DNA from 2 places in the Pseudoduganella sp. GW821-FHT12E03 genome. Region 2 is predicted to be linked to the other one. Evidence: predicted binding sites of a transcription regulator. Region 2 holds the regulator's gene; the other holds the start of a gene.
The links. Region 2 encodes FNR, which switches genes on or off when oxygen is low (the NO sensors DNR and NnrR bind a similar motif). Its sites were predicted from a motif close to TTGATNNNNATCAA; they were not measured.
Positions count from the first base shown of each region.

Region 1: the regulator FNR is predicted to act here: its motif matches at 2,807-2,820, upstream of ccoN (cytochrome-c oxidase, cbb3-type subunit I).

Region 1 is NZ_JBXAQJ010000004.1:556,778-562,806, forward strand. It holds gene AC1RRC_RS13365 (sulfite exporter TauE/SafE family protein) at 1-39, shown strand, start outside; gene AC1RRC_RS13370 (heavy metal translocating P-type ATPase) at 39-2,618, shown strand; gene ccoS (cbb3-type cytochrome oxidase assembly protein CcoS) at 2,621-2,785, shown strand; gene ccoN (cytochrome-c oxidase, cbb3-type subunit I) at 2,890-4,302, shown strand; gene ccoO (cytochrome-c oxidase, cbb3-type subunit II) at 4,313-4,927, shown strand; gene AC1RRC_RS13390 (cbb3-type cytochrome oxidase subunit 3) at 4,941-5,096, shown strand; gene ccoP (cytochrome-c oxidase, cbb3-type subunit III) at 5,099-6,029, shown strand, end outside.
Region 2 is NZ_JBXAQJ010000002.1:827,299-833,327, reverse strand. It holds gene AC1RRC_RS07340 (response regulator) at 1-408, opposite strand, end outside; gene AC1RRC_RS07335 (sensor histidine kinase) at 405-1,904, opposite strand; gene AC1RRC_RS07330 (helix-turn-helix domain-containing protein) at 1,984-2,709, opposite strand; gene fnr (fumarate/nitrate reduction transcriptional regulator Fnr) at 2,737-3,540, opposite strand; gene chrA (chromate efflux transporter) at 3,683-5,029, opposite strand; gene AC1RRC_RS07315 (hypothetical protein) at 5,335-5,595, shown strand; gene AC1RRC_RS07310 (DUF4214 domain-containing protein) at 5,639-6,029, opposite strand, start outside.

The sequences.
Region 1 (6,029 bases), on a different contig from region 2:
CACGGGTGGGCGGATGTGTTGTGTATCGGAGGTGTGTGATGGACGCCGCATTCGAAACGGCTTTTGGCAGGGGCGCGGCACGGCGCATTGCGCGCGCGCGGGAAGGCGGCGCGGCTGTCCCGGATGCGGCCCGGCGCCAGGGCGCCAGCTGTTTCCATTGCGGGTTGCCGGCGGCAATGCCTTCCCAATGGCAAGTTGCCATCGATGGCGCGGAGCGCACCATGTGTTGCCCCGGTTGCGCCGCCGTGGCGCAAGCCATCGTCGATGCCGGCCAATCGTCGTGGTATGCCACGCGCGACGGCTATGCCGCCACGGCGGCGGGCGCCGATGCGCTGCCACCAGAATTGGCGCTGTACCGCAACGACGATCCCCGTTTTGCGTTCGATGCCACCGATTGCCAGGCCGTGCTGCTGGTCGAAGGCATCCGCTGCGCCGCGTGCGTGTGGCTGATCGAGCGCAGTTTACTGCGCTTGCCGGGCGTGGCCGGTGCGGAGATGAATGTGGCGACGGGCCGCCTGTGCGTGCGCTGGCGCAAGGATGGATGCGAAGCGGCGGACGTGCTGCGCGCACTGCATGCGATCGGTTATCCGGCATGGCCGTATGACGCGGCCCGCCACAGCCACCAGTTGCAGCAATCGGGCCGCGCGCTGGGCCGCCGCCTGTTCGTGGCCTGCCTGTCGATGATGCAGGTCATGATGTATGTGGCGCCGGCTTACCTGGCCGATGACGCGGTCAACCAAGGGACGCTCGATGCGGGCATGGCGGCCTTGATGCAATGGGCCAGCCTGCTGTTGACCTTGCCCGCGGTCTGCTATTCCGCCACGCCTTTCTTCCGTGGCGCCTGGACCAGCCTGCGCGCCCGCGCCCTGGGGATGGATGTGCCGGTGGCGCTGGGAATCGCCGCCGCCTTTGGCGCCAGCGTGACCGCCACCTGGCGCGGCCACGGCGACGTGTATTACGACTCGGTCACGATGTTTATTTTCCTGCTGCTGTGCAGCCGCTGGCTGGAACTGGCGGCGCGGCGCAAGGCCGCTTCCGCGCTGGAACGCCTGCAGCATGGCTTGCCCGCGTCGGCATCGCTGCTGGCCGGCTGGCCTGCCGCGCGCGGCGCCACCGTGGTCGATGCGGCGGTGCTGAAGGCGGGTGACATCATTGCCGTGAGACCCGGCGAAACCTTTGCCGCCGATGGCGATCTTGTCGAAGGAACCACCTCGGTTGATCTGTCGCTGCTGACGGGCGAGAGCGCGCCGCAAACCGTTGCCGCCGGCGCCAGTGTTCCGGGTGGCGCCATCAATGCCGGCCACGCCGTGCTGTTGCGCGTGACGCGGGCGGCCGGCGACAGCACCCTGGCAGGCTTGCTGAAGCTGGTGGAAAAAGCCGGCAGCGCCAAGCCTGCCATCGCCCTGTGGGCCGACCGCACCGCATCGTGGTTCGTGGCGGCGCTGTTGTTGCTGGCCACGGCGGCATGGCTGTGGTGGCACTGGATGGACCCGGCCCGCGCCTGGCCGGTCGCGATTGCCGTGCTGGTGGTGTCGTGCCCGTGCGCGCTGTCGCTGGCCACGCCATCGGCGCTGGCGGCCGCCACCGACCGCCTGCTGGCGCAAGGCATCCTGGTGGTGCAGCCACACGTGCTTGAAACCCTGCACCGCGCCACCCATATCGTGTTTGACAAGACCGGCACGCTGACCGAAGGCAAACCCGCCGTGCGCCACGTGGCGCGGCTGGGTCCGGGCGCAGGCCCCGACTGCCGCGCCGCGCTGCAGATCGCCGCCGCGCTGGAAACGCACAGCGCGCACCCGATCGCCCGCGCCATCCTGGCCGCTGCGGCGGAAGGCGGCATTGCCGCGCGATGGACGGCGATGGACGTGCGGGAAACCGCGGGCCAGGGCCTGGAAGGATCGATTTGCGGCCAGCGTTACCGCCTGGGCAATGCCGCCTTCGTGGCGGCGATTGCCGGACCGGAGAAGGGCGCGCAGTCGGGAGCAAAGCAAGACGCGGAGCAGGGGAGCGGCCCGGCATGGTCCGGCGACAGCATGGGCGCTGTCTACCTCGGCGCCGACAACGCTTGGCTGGCCTGTTTTTACATCAGCGACGCGCTGCGCGCCGATGCCAGACAGACGGTCGATTATTTCCGCGCGCACGGCAAGCAGGTGGTGCTGCTGAGCGGCGACCGCGATGCCCTGGCGCGGCAAGTGGCGCGGCAACTGGGCATTGCGATGGTGCAGGGCGATTGCCTGCCGCATCAAAAAGTCGAGGTTGTGCAGCGCTTGCAGCAGGACGGCGCGGTGGTTGCCATGGTGGGCGACGGCATCAACGATGCGGCCGTGCTGGGCAGCGCCGACGTGTCCTTTGCCATGGGCAGCGGCGCGGCGCTGGCGCAGGCCCATGCCGACGCGGTGTTGTTGAACGGCCAGTTGCATGCGGTGGCGGACAGCGCGCACAGCGCCCGGCGCGCTATGGGCGTGATCCGGCAAAACCTGGCCTGGGCCATGCTGTACAACGCCACCGCGATACCGGCCGCCGCCTTTGGTCTCCTCAATCCCTGGCTGTCCGGCGTCGGCATGGCGCTCAGTTCCGCCGTGGTGGTCATCAATGCCATGCGGTTGCGAAAGGCATAATCATGGAAGCTTTGTATTTGCTGGTGCCGTTGAGCGTCGCGCTGGTGTTTGGCGCGATCTGGCTATTCTTCAAAGCGTCCGACGGCGGGCAGTTCGACGACCTGGTGGGACCGGGTTTGCGCGTCTTGCAGGATGACGATCGGGCGGACGTAACGCCGCCGCGCTAAACGAAATCCATTCGGGCAATTTTGATCCACATCAAAGTTTTTTACCGCCCCTCCCCGTAACCTTTGACCTACATCATCAAAGCGTTCTACGGGAGAACACCAAAGTGGAAAACTATAATTACCGGGTCGTCAAGCAGTTCGCCGTCGCGACTGTCTTGTGGGGCGTGGTCGGCATGCTGGTCGGCGTCATCATTGCCGCCCAGCTGGCATGGCCCGCGCTGAATTTTGACATTCCCTGGCTGACCTACGGTCGCCTGCGGCCTTTGCATACCAATGCCGTCATCTTCGCATTCGGCGTCTCCGGCCTGTTTGCCACATCGTATTACGTGGTGCAGCGCACGTGCCAGGTCCGGCTGTTCTCGGACAAGCTGGCCGCCTTCACGTTCTGGGGCTGGCAAGCGGTCATCGTGGCCGCCGCCATCACCCTGCCGGCCGGTCTCACGCGCGGCAAGGAATACGCGGAACTGGAATGGCCGGTCACCCTGCTGATCGCCGTGGTGTGGGTCGCCTACACCATCGTGTTCTTCGGTACGCTCATCAAGCGCAAGGTCAAGCACATCTATGTCGCCAACTGGTTCTTCGGCGGCTTTATCCTGGCGGTGACCCTGCTGCACGTGGTGAACGGCATGAGCATGCCGGCCACCCTGTGGAAATCGTATTCGTTCTACACCGGCGTGCAGGACGCGATGATCCAGTGGTGGTATGGCCACAATGCGGTGGGCTTCATCCTGACCGCCGGCTACCTGGGCATGGTGTACTACTTCATTCCGAAGCAGGCCAACCGCCCGGTGTATTCGTACCGCCTGTCGATCGTGCACTTCTGGGCGCTGATTTTCACCTATATGTGGGCCGGTCCGCACCACCTGCATTACACCGCGCTGCCGGACTGGACCCAGTCGCTGGGCATGGTGTTTTCCCTGATCCTGCTGGCGCCATCGTGGGGCGGCATGATCAACGGCATGATGACCCTGTCGGGCGCCTGGCACAAGCTGCGCACCGACCCGATCCTGAAATTCATGATCGTCTCGCTGTCGTTCTACGGCATGGCCACGTTCGAGGGCCCGATGATGTCGATCAAGACCGTCAATGCGCTGTCGCACTACACCGACTGGGGCATCGCCCACGTCCACGGCGGCGCGCTGGGCTGGGTCGGTTTCATCACCATGGGGTCGATCTACTACCTGTTGCCGCGCCTGGCGGGCCGCAAGGAAATGTGGAGTACGCAACTGGTGGACCTGCACTTCTGGGTCGCCACCATCGGCATCGTGCTGTACATCGCCGCGATGTGGATTGCCGGCGTGATGCAAGGTCTGATGTGGCGCGCGGTGAACCCGGACGGCACCCTGACCTACACCTTCGTGGAAAGCGTGAAGGCAACCTATCCGTACTACGTGGTGCGTGTCCTGGGTGGTGTGCTGTACCTGAGCGGCATGTGCGTAATGGCCTACAACACGTGGATGACACTGCGCGGCCAGAAGACGCCGGAAGCTCGCATTCCCGAATTAAAAGCTGCCTGAGGAGAGCCAAATGAAATTTTCCCATGAATGGATCGAGAAAAATCCCTGGCTGCTGATCGTGCTGGTGGTGCTGGTGGTATCGGTGGGCGGGGCGGTGGAAATCATCCCGTTGTTCTTCCAGAAATCCACCACGGAACCGGTGGCGGGCATCAAGCCATACAGCCCGCTGCGCCTGGCCGGGCGCGACGTGTATGTGCGCGAAGGCTGCTACGGCTGCCACTCGCAAATGATCCGCCCGTTCCGCGCCGAGACCGAGCGTTATGGCCATTATTCGGTGGCCGGTGAATTCGTGTATGACCGCCCGTTCCAGTGGGGCTCGAAACGCACCGGCCCGGACCTGGCCCGCGTGGGCGGCCGTTACAGCGATGAATGGCACCGCACCCACCTGGTCAATCCGCGCGACGTGGTGCCGGAATCGAACATGCCCGGCTATCCATGGCTGTCGGCGACCGCGCTGAAACCCACCGAGATCGTGCCGCGCCTGCGTGCGCTGCAGCGCCTGGGCGATCCGTATACCGACGCCGAGATTGCCGCCGCACCGAAAGAGCTGGAAGGCAAGACCGAAGAAGATGCGCTGATCGCGTACCTGCAGGGCCTGGGCACCGCCATCAAGACACGCAACTGAACAAGGAACTGACATGGACCTGAATTTATTGTTCGACCGCGCCGCCAGCGTGATGACGGTCGTTTCTTTCATCACTTTCATGGGCATCGTGCTGTGGGCCTGGGCGCGCAACAACCAGCCCCGCTTCGCGGAAGCCGCGCAACTGCCATTCGCTGACGGGGAGGATTGATCATGTCCGACTTCACCAGCGAATTCTGGAACCTGTACATCGTCGTCCTCACCATGCTGGGCGTGATCGGCTGCGCCGTGCTGCTGTATTCGCAGTCGGTGCACAAGATCAAGGCCGGCAAGGACAACCCGGTCGGGACCACGGGCCACGTGTGGGACGAAGACTTGATGGAATTGAACACGCCGATGCCGCGCTGGTGGATGTGGCTGTTCTACATCACCATCGTGTTCGGCCTGGCTTACCTGTTCCTGTATCCGGGCCTGGGCACCTATGCGGGCAAACTGGGCTGGCAGTCCAGCGGCCAGTACCAGGCCGAACTGGACAAAGCCACCAAGGATTACGGCCCGCTGTTCGATGGCTATCTGAAACAGGATATTGTGGCCGTGGCGGCCGATCCGCAAGCCCATGCGATGGGCGAGCGCCTGTTCCTCACGTATTGCTCGCAATGCCATGGTTCCGATGCGCGCGGCAGCAAGGGCTTCCCCAACCTGGCGGACAAGGACTGGCTGTATGGCGGCGCGCCGGACGTCATCAAGGCCACCATCCTGCATGGCCGCAACGGTGTGATGCCGCCGATGGGCGCCGCGCTGGGTTCGGACAAGGATGTGGAAAACGTGGCGCACTATGTGGCCAGCCTGTCCGGCGGTTCGGCCGATCCGATCAAGGCGGTCTTCGGCAAGAACAAGTTTGCCGCCTGCATGGCTTGCCACACGGCGGCCGGCACCGGCAACCAGGCGCTGGGCGCGCCGAACCTGGCCGACAAGGTGTGGCTGCACGGCGGCGGCCTGGAATCGATCAAGGACACCATCACCCGTGGCCGCAACAGCACCATGCCGGCGTTCGCCGATTTCCTGGGCGAAGGCAAGGTGCATGTGCTGGCGGCGTACGTGTGGAGCTTGTCGAATGCACCGGCAGCAAAACCGGCTAACCAGG
Region 2 (6,029 bases):
CATTTCACTGAGCGTCCAGTACATGTCGATCGACCGCACGATTTCCACGAAGCGGCGGTAATCCACCGGCTTGGCCATGTAGCCCGCCACTCCGAGATCAAAGCTGCGCACCTTGTCTTCCTGTTCTTCGGACGTGGTCAGCACCACCACGGGAATGCGGCGCAGCCGCTCATCCTGTTTTGCCAGCCGCAGGAACTCGATGCCATTCATGATCGGCATATTCAGGTCCAGCAAGATAATGCACGGTAAATCGCCGTCCGCCCGCGACAGCCAGTCCAGCGCGGCCTCGCCGTTTTCCATGCTGACCACCGGGTTGCAGACATGGATTTCCTTGAGTGCCCGCAGGATCGTCATGATATCGACCTGGTCGTCCTCGACCAGCAAAATCGGTTTGTTGGCTACTTTCATTCATTTTCCTGAAGAAGGGACGGCCGCACGCCGGCCGGCAAGGTGAACCAGAAGGTGCTGCCCTGGCCTATCACCGACTCGACGCCGACCCGCCCCTGGTACATTTCCACAATTTTTTTCACCAGCGCCAGGCCGACCCCGGTGCTTTCCACGCGGTCGCGTGGCGCCAGGGTCTGGAACAGCTGGAAGATCCGTTCAAAGTGGCGCGCTTCGATGCCGGGGCCATTGTCAGTCACGCTGAAGCGCCATTCCCCGTCCAGTTCGGCCCAGCCCACCGTGATCCGGCCGGCCGGCTTGTCCATGTACTTGATCGCATTCGAGATCAGGTTATGGAACACTTGCTGCAGCCGCGTCGGCTCCATCACCAGGACCGGCATGTCCGGCTGCACCGTGACCGTGATGTGCGGCGGCGGCGCCAGCAAATCCACCACGTCGGCCAGCATGCGGTTCACCTCCACCGCCACCCGTGCCTCCCTGACGCGGCCAACCCGGGAATACTGCAGGATGCCGTCAATCAGCGCGCCCATGCGGTGCACACGGTTGATCAGCAGGCGCATGTGCTCGCGGCCTTCCTCATTGAAGTGCTGGGCGTAATCGGTGGCCAGCCAGTCGGCCAGCGAGCCGATGCCGCGCAGCGGCGCTTTCAGGTCGTGCGACACGACATAGGCGAAATTCGTCAACTCCTCGTTGGCGCTGGTGAGTTCCTGCAACAGCTGGCGGTTTTCGCGCTCGGCTTCCTTGCGCTGTGAAATATCGCGCACCACGCCGGTGAACATGCGACGCGTGCCGAGCCACATTTCCGTCACAGTCAGTTCGATCGGGAAAATCGCGCCATCCCTGCGCCGCCCTTCCACTTCCCGCCCGATGCCGATGATCTTGCGTTCGCCCGTGGCGCGGTAATGCGCCAGGTAGCCGTCATGGCGGTCCCGGTGCGACGGTGGCATCAGCATCGACACGTTTTGCCCCGCGGCTTCCACTTCCGCATAGCCGAACAAGGCCTGGGCGGCGGGATTGAGGCGCTCCATGACGCCATGCTCATCAATGGTAATGATGGCGTCGGCCACTGAATCGAACACCGCGCGCATGCGCGCTTCGCTTTCCTGCAAGGCGGCTTCGGCCTGTTTGCGGGCCGTGATGTCGTGCACGATGGCCAGCACCAGCGGCGGGTCCGCGCTCAGCGGAGACAGGCTGACCTCGACCGGGAATTCGCGGCCGTCGCGGTGCACGCCGGACAATTCAGCCCCCGCACCCATGGCGCGCGGGCGCGGATGCGCGCTGAACCCGTGGCGCAAGCCGGCGTGCGCCGCGCGCAAGCGGGCCGGCACCAGCGTTTCCACCGGTTGCCCCTGCAATGCCCCGGCTTCATAGCCAAACAGGTTGCACAACGCGGGATTGGCCAGCACGATGTGGCCGCCGTGGTCTGCAATCAGCATGGCATCGCTGGCGGCGGCCAGCAGCCATTCCAGGTTGCGGCCTTCCATCACAAAATTATCCAACCCACTCCCCTTGTCGCCAACCCGGCACGTGACCTTTTCGCGCAGAATAGCACGGGAAGGCACGCCGGGTTAAGTGGCGCTACACCAGTGGTTCCTGGCAAACGCCCTCTGCCAGCGCCGCCAGCCGCGGCCCGTCCACGATGGTCAGGTGGCGGCCCGTCAGCGTGATCCATCCCGCTTTGCGGAAGCGCGCCAGCAAGCGGCACACGCATTCCATCGTCAAGCCCAGGTAGGCTCCGATTTCATCGCGCGACATGCGCAGCTGGATTTGCGTGGACGGCGCGCCGCGCGCCGCATAGCGCGCCCGCAATCCAACCAGGAACAGCGCCAGGCGCTGCTCGGCGCGCGCATTCCCCATCAGGAACAGGGAGGCCTGCTGGCGCTGGATTTCACGGCTCAGCGCACGGTGGAACTGGTCCATCAACGCAGGCACCGCCACCAGCAATTCACGCAACCGGTCAAACGGAATTTCACAGATTTCGCAGGTTTCGAGCGCCACCGCGTCGGTGTCATGACAGCCGTCGGCGATCGCATCGAGCCCCAGCAACTCGCCCTCCATGGGAAAACCCGTGAGCTGGCAATTGCCGTGCGCATGGCGCAGCGTTTTCAGGTGGCCGCTGCGGATGGCGTACAGCTTGACGAAAGCGTCGCCCGCGCGGTGCAGGTATTCGCCCCGCATCAGCGTGCGCCGTCCGCCCACGATGGTTTCCAGTTGCGCCAACTCGCCGGGCCGCAACCCGCCGGCCAGGCACAGGTTGCCCATCGCGCATTGGGAGCAGTCCGCCGGGTCCGGGGGCGCCGGCATGAGGCATTCAACGTGCATGACAACCCTTCAGGCGGCGCACGCCTCGGCGGCAATGGTGCTGTCCGCGCCGGGTTCCCGTCCGGTCGACAGGGCTTCCAGGCTGTCGCGGTCATGGAGCCGGATATCGCGGTTGTCGAGCTTGATCCAGCCCTGCTTGCGGAAACGGGCCAGCAGGCGGCTGACGCTTTCGATCGTCAGCCCCAGGTAGCCGCCGATATCTTCGCGCGACATGCGCAACTGGTAGCTGGCGGAGGAATAGCCGCGCGCCGCGTAACGCGCGCCCATGTTCAGCAGGAACAGCGCCATGCGCTGGTCGGCGCGCATACTGCCGCGGAATAGCATGATCGCCTGTTCGCGCTGGATTTCACGGCCCAGCACGCGGTGGAATTGCTGCATCAGCGACGGCGTCTGCATCGCCAGTTCCTGCAAGCGGTTAAACGGGATTTCGCAGACCTCACTGTCTTCCAGCGCGGTGGCGCTGCAGTTGTGCAAGCCCGAACCGATCGCATCCATCCCCAGCAAGTCGCCCGCCATGTGGAAGCCCGTCACCTGCTGCTCACCGTGGATATTGACTTGCGCCGTCTTGAAGTGGCCCAGGCGCACCGCAAACAGGCTGCCGAACGAGGCCCCCATGCTGAACAATTGCTCGTCGCGCGCCAGACGGCGGCGGCGGGCGATAATCTGGTCCAGGCGCGCCACGTCGCTGTCGGCCAGGCCTTGCGGCAGGCAAAAGCGGTTAAAGCTGCACAGCGTGCAATTGACCTTGCCCGATTTGGCGGCTGGCGCCACCGTGCTGGCGTTGGCGGCGGCGATGGGAATCACGGTATTCATGGGCTGCTCCTGTTCGGTGTGCGTTGCACGTCCTCGATGAACACCAGTATCGCGCTCCCGGCGCTGTCACGGTATCGGGCATTGCCATGAGTTAATGTAGGGGATCCGTGACAAGGCCTTGCCGCCTTGGCATGGCGCTGGCTTAACCCAGCGCCAGTTTCACGCCCAGTCCCGCCACCGCGCAGGCCGCAATCACGTGGATCACATTGCGCTTGTAGCGCAGCAGCGCCACCGCGGCCCCGGCGGCAATCACGGCCGACCACGGGTCGAAGCGCCCATGGAACCCCTCCGGCCACAACACGTGGTAGCCGAAAAACAGCGCCAGGTTCAGGATCACCCCGACCACGGCGGCGGTAATGGCGGTCAGCGGCGCCGTGAACTTAATGTCGCCATGGGTCGACTCCACCAGCGGGCCGCCGGCCAGGATGAACAGGAACGAGGGCAGGAAGGTGAACCACGTGACGAGCGCGGCGGCCGTTGCCCCCGCCAGGAATTGCGCGTCCGGCCCGAACACGGCCTTGACATAGCCGCCGACAAACCCGACGAACGCCACCACCATGATCAGCGGCCCCGGCGTGGTTTCACCCAGCGCCAGCCCGTCGATCATCTGGCGCGGCGTCAGCCAGCCATAGTGTTCGACCGCGCCCTGGTAGACATACGGCAGCACCGCATAAGCGCCGCCAAAGGTCAGCAGGGCCGCCTTGGTGAAAAACCAGCTCATTTGCGTCAGCGTGTGGTGCCAGCCAAAGAGCGCGGTCAGCGCGCCCATCGGCAAGGTCCACAGCGCCGCGCCGGCCACAACGATGAGCGCCAGCTTGCGCCAGCGGAAGCGCGCATGGGCCGGCGGCGGCGTGGTGTCGTCGATCAGCGCCGCGCCATACGACGCCTCGGCGCCGCCATGGCCGCCGCCGCCGCCAATGGCAAACGTGGCGGGCGCCATGCGGCCGCCGATGTATCCCGTCAGCGCGGCCGCCAGGACAATCAGCGGGAATGGCACATCGAAGGCGAAAATCGCAATGAACGAGGCGGCGGCAATCGCCCATAACGCATTGTTTTTCAGCGCGCGCGACCCGATGCGGTGCGCCGCCTGCACCACGATGGCGGTGACGGCGGGCTTGATGCCATAAAACAGCCCCGCCACCACGGACACGTCGCCAAACGCGATATAAATCCACGACAACACGATCAGGATCAGCAGCGATGGCAGGACGAACAGCCCGCCCGCCACGACGCCGCCCCAGGTGCGGTGCATCAGCCAGCCGATGTAGGTGGCCAGCTGCTGCGCTTCCGGTCCCGGTAGCACCATGCAGTAATTGAGCGCATGCAGGAAACGCCGTTCGGAAATCCAGCGGCGGTTTTCCACCAGTTCCTGGTGCATGATGGCGATTTGCCCGGCCGGGCCGCCGAAACTGATCAAACCCAGCTTCAGCCAAAAGGCGAACGCTTGCCAGAAACCGACCGGCGCTGGTTTGACGTGGGAAGGGTGCATCGGATCCATACAGTGATTTGAATTGGAGCAATCTTCGCATTGTACGAAGCGGACCGTATGCCCCATAGAATTATTTCAAATATGCTAATTCCCACGGCAAATAGTCAATGGCATAACCTTTCCGAAACCACATTATTAATGGCCTTGAATCTATTCACCCGAGTAACGTACATCAATTTCCACAAAATACTGAAAAACCGCACTATTCTGCAAAAAAGACCGGCGCACGATTGAATCGGGCCTTTTCGCCGCGTCCAAGAACGCTTAGGATGGAGGACTGCCCTCCTTAAAACTGGTGAATAGCTATGCAGCAACAAGAACATTTTCATATCTATGTCCGCACCATGACCGGCGAACGCCTGGCGTGGACGGAAACCACGACGTCGGATCTGGCAATGGCAGACGAAGCGTATTTGAACCTGATGACGCAACCTGATTTCGAAGGCAGTGATTTTGTCCTGGTGGCCGCGTTCGATGAACGCGTGTTTTGCGTCTATGACTTTTCTGGCGAGCAAACCCAGACCGGCTGGAGCACGGACTGGCTGCGCAACCGCCCGCTCCACTAACAACAAAGGCCGGCATATGCCGGCCTTGTTATTTCACGCTACCTCACCCCCATGGCTGGAATTCCACGCCATTGCTCATGACCCCGACCAGGTTCGCATAGTTTTCCTTGCTCTCGCTGAAATTGGCCAGCACATTGGCAAGTGAATCGCGGTGGCCGTTGAGCACATCGACCCAGTAGTCAAAGCCGGCCTGTTCGGGTGCACGGTGCAGCACATTCCAGTACAGGTTGCTGACGATGCTGGCATTGGTCGCGTTCGCGCCATAGCGCCCGGTGAACTCGGCCGAGTTCACGAAGGCTTGCGACACGTCGGTCAGGCTGGCGCCACGGTCCAGCTGGGCAATCCAGTACCCCAGCCCGGACTTGTCCGGGGTGCGGTTAAAGGCGGCCTGGTACAGCCGGTATGCCTGGCCGCCGGCGCCATCGATATCGAGC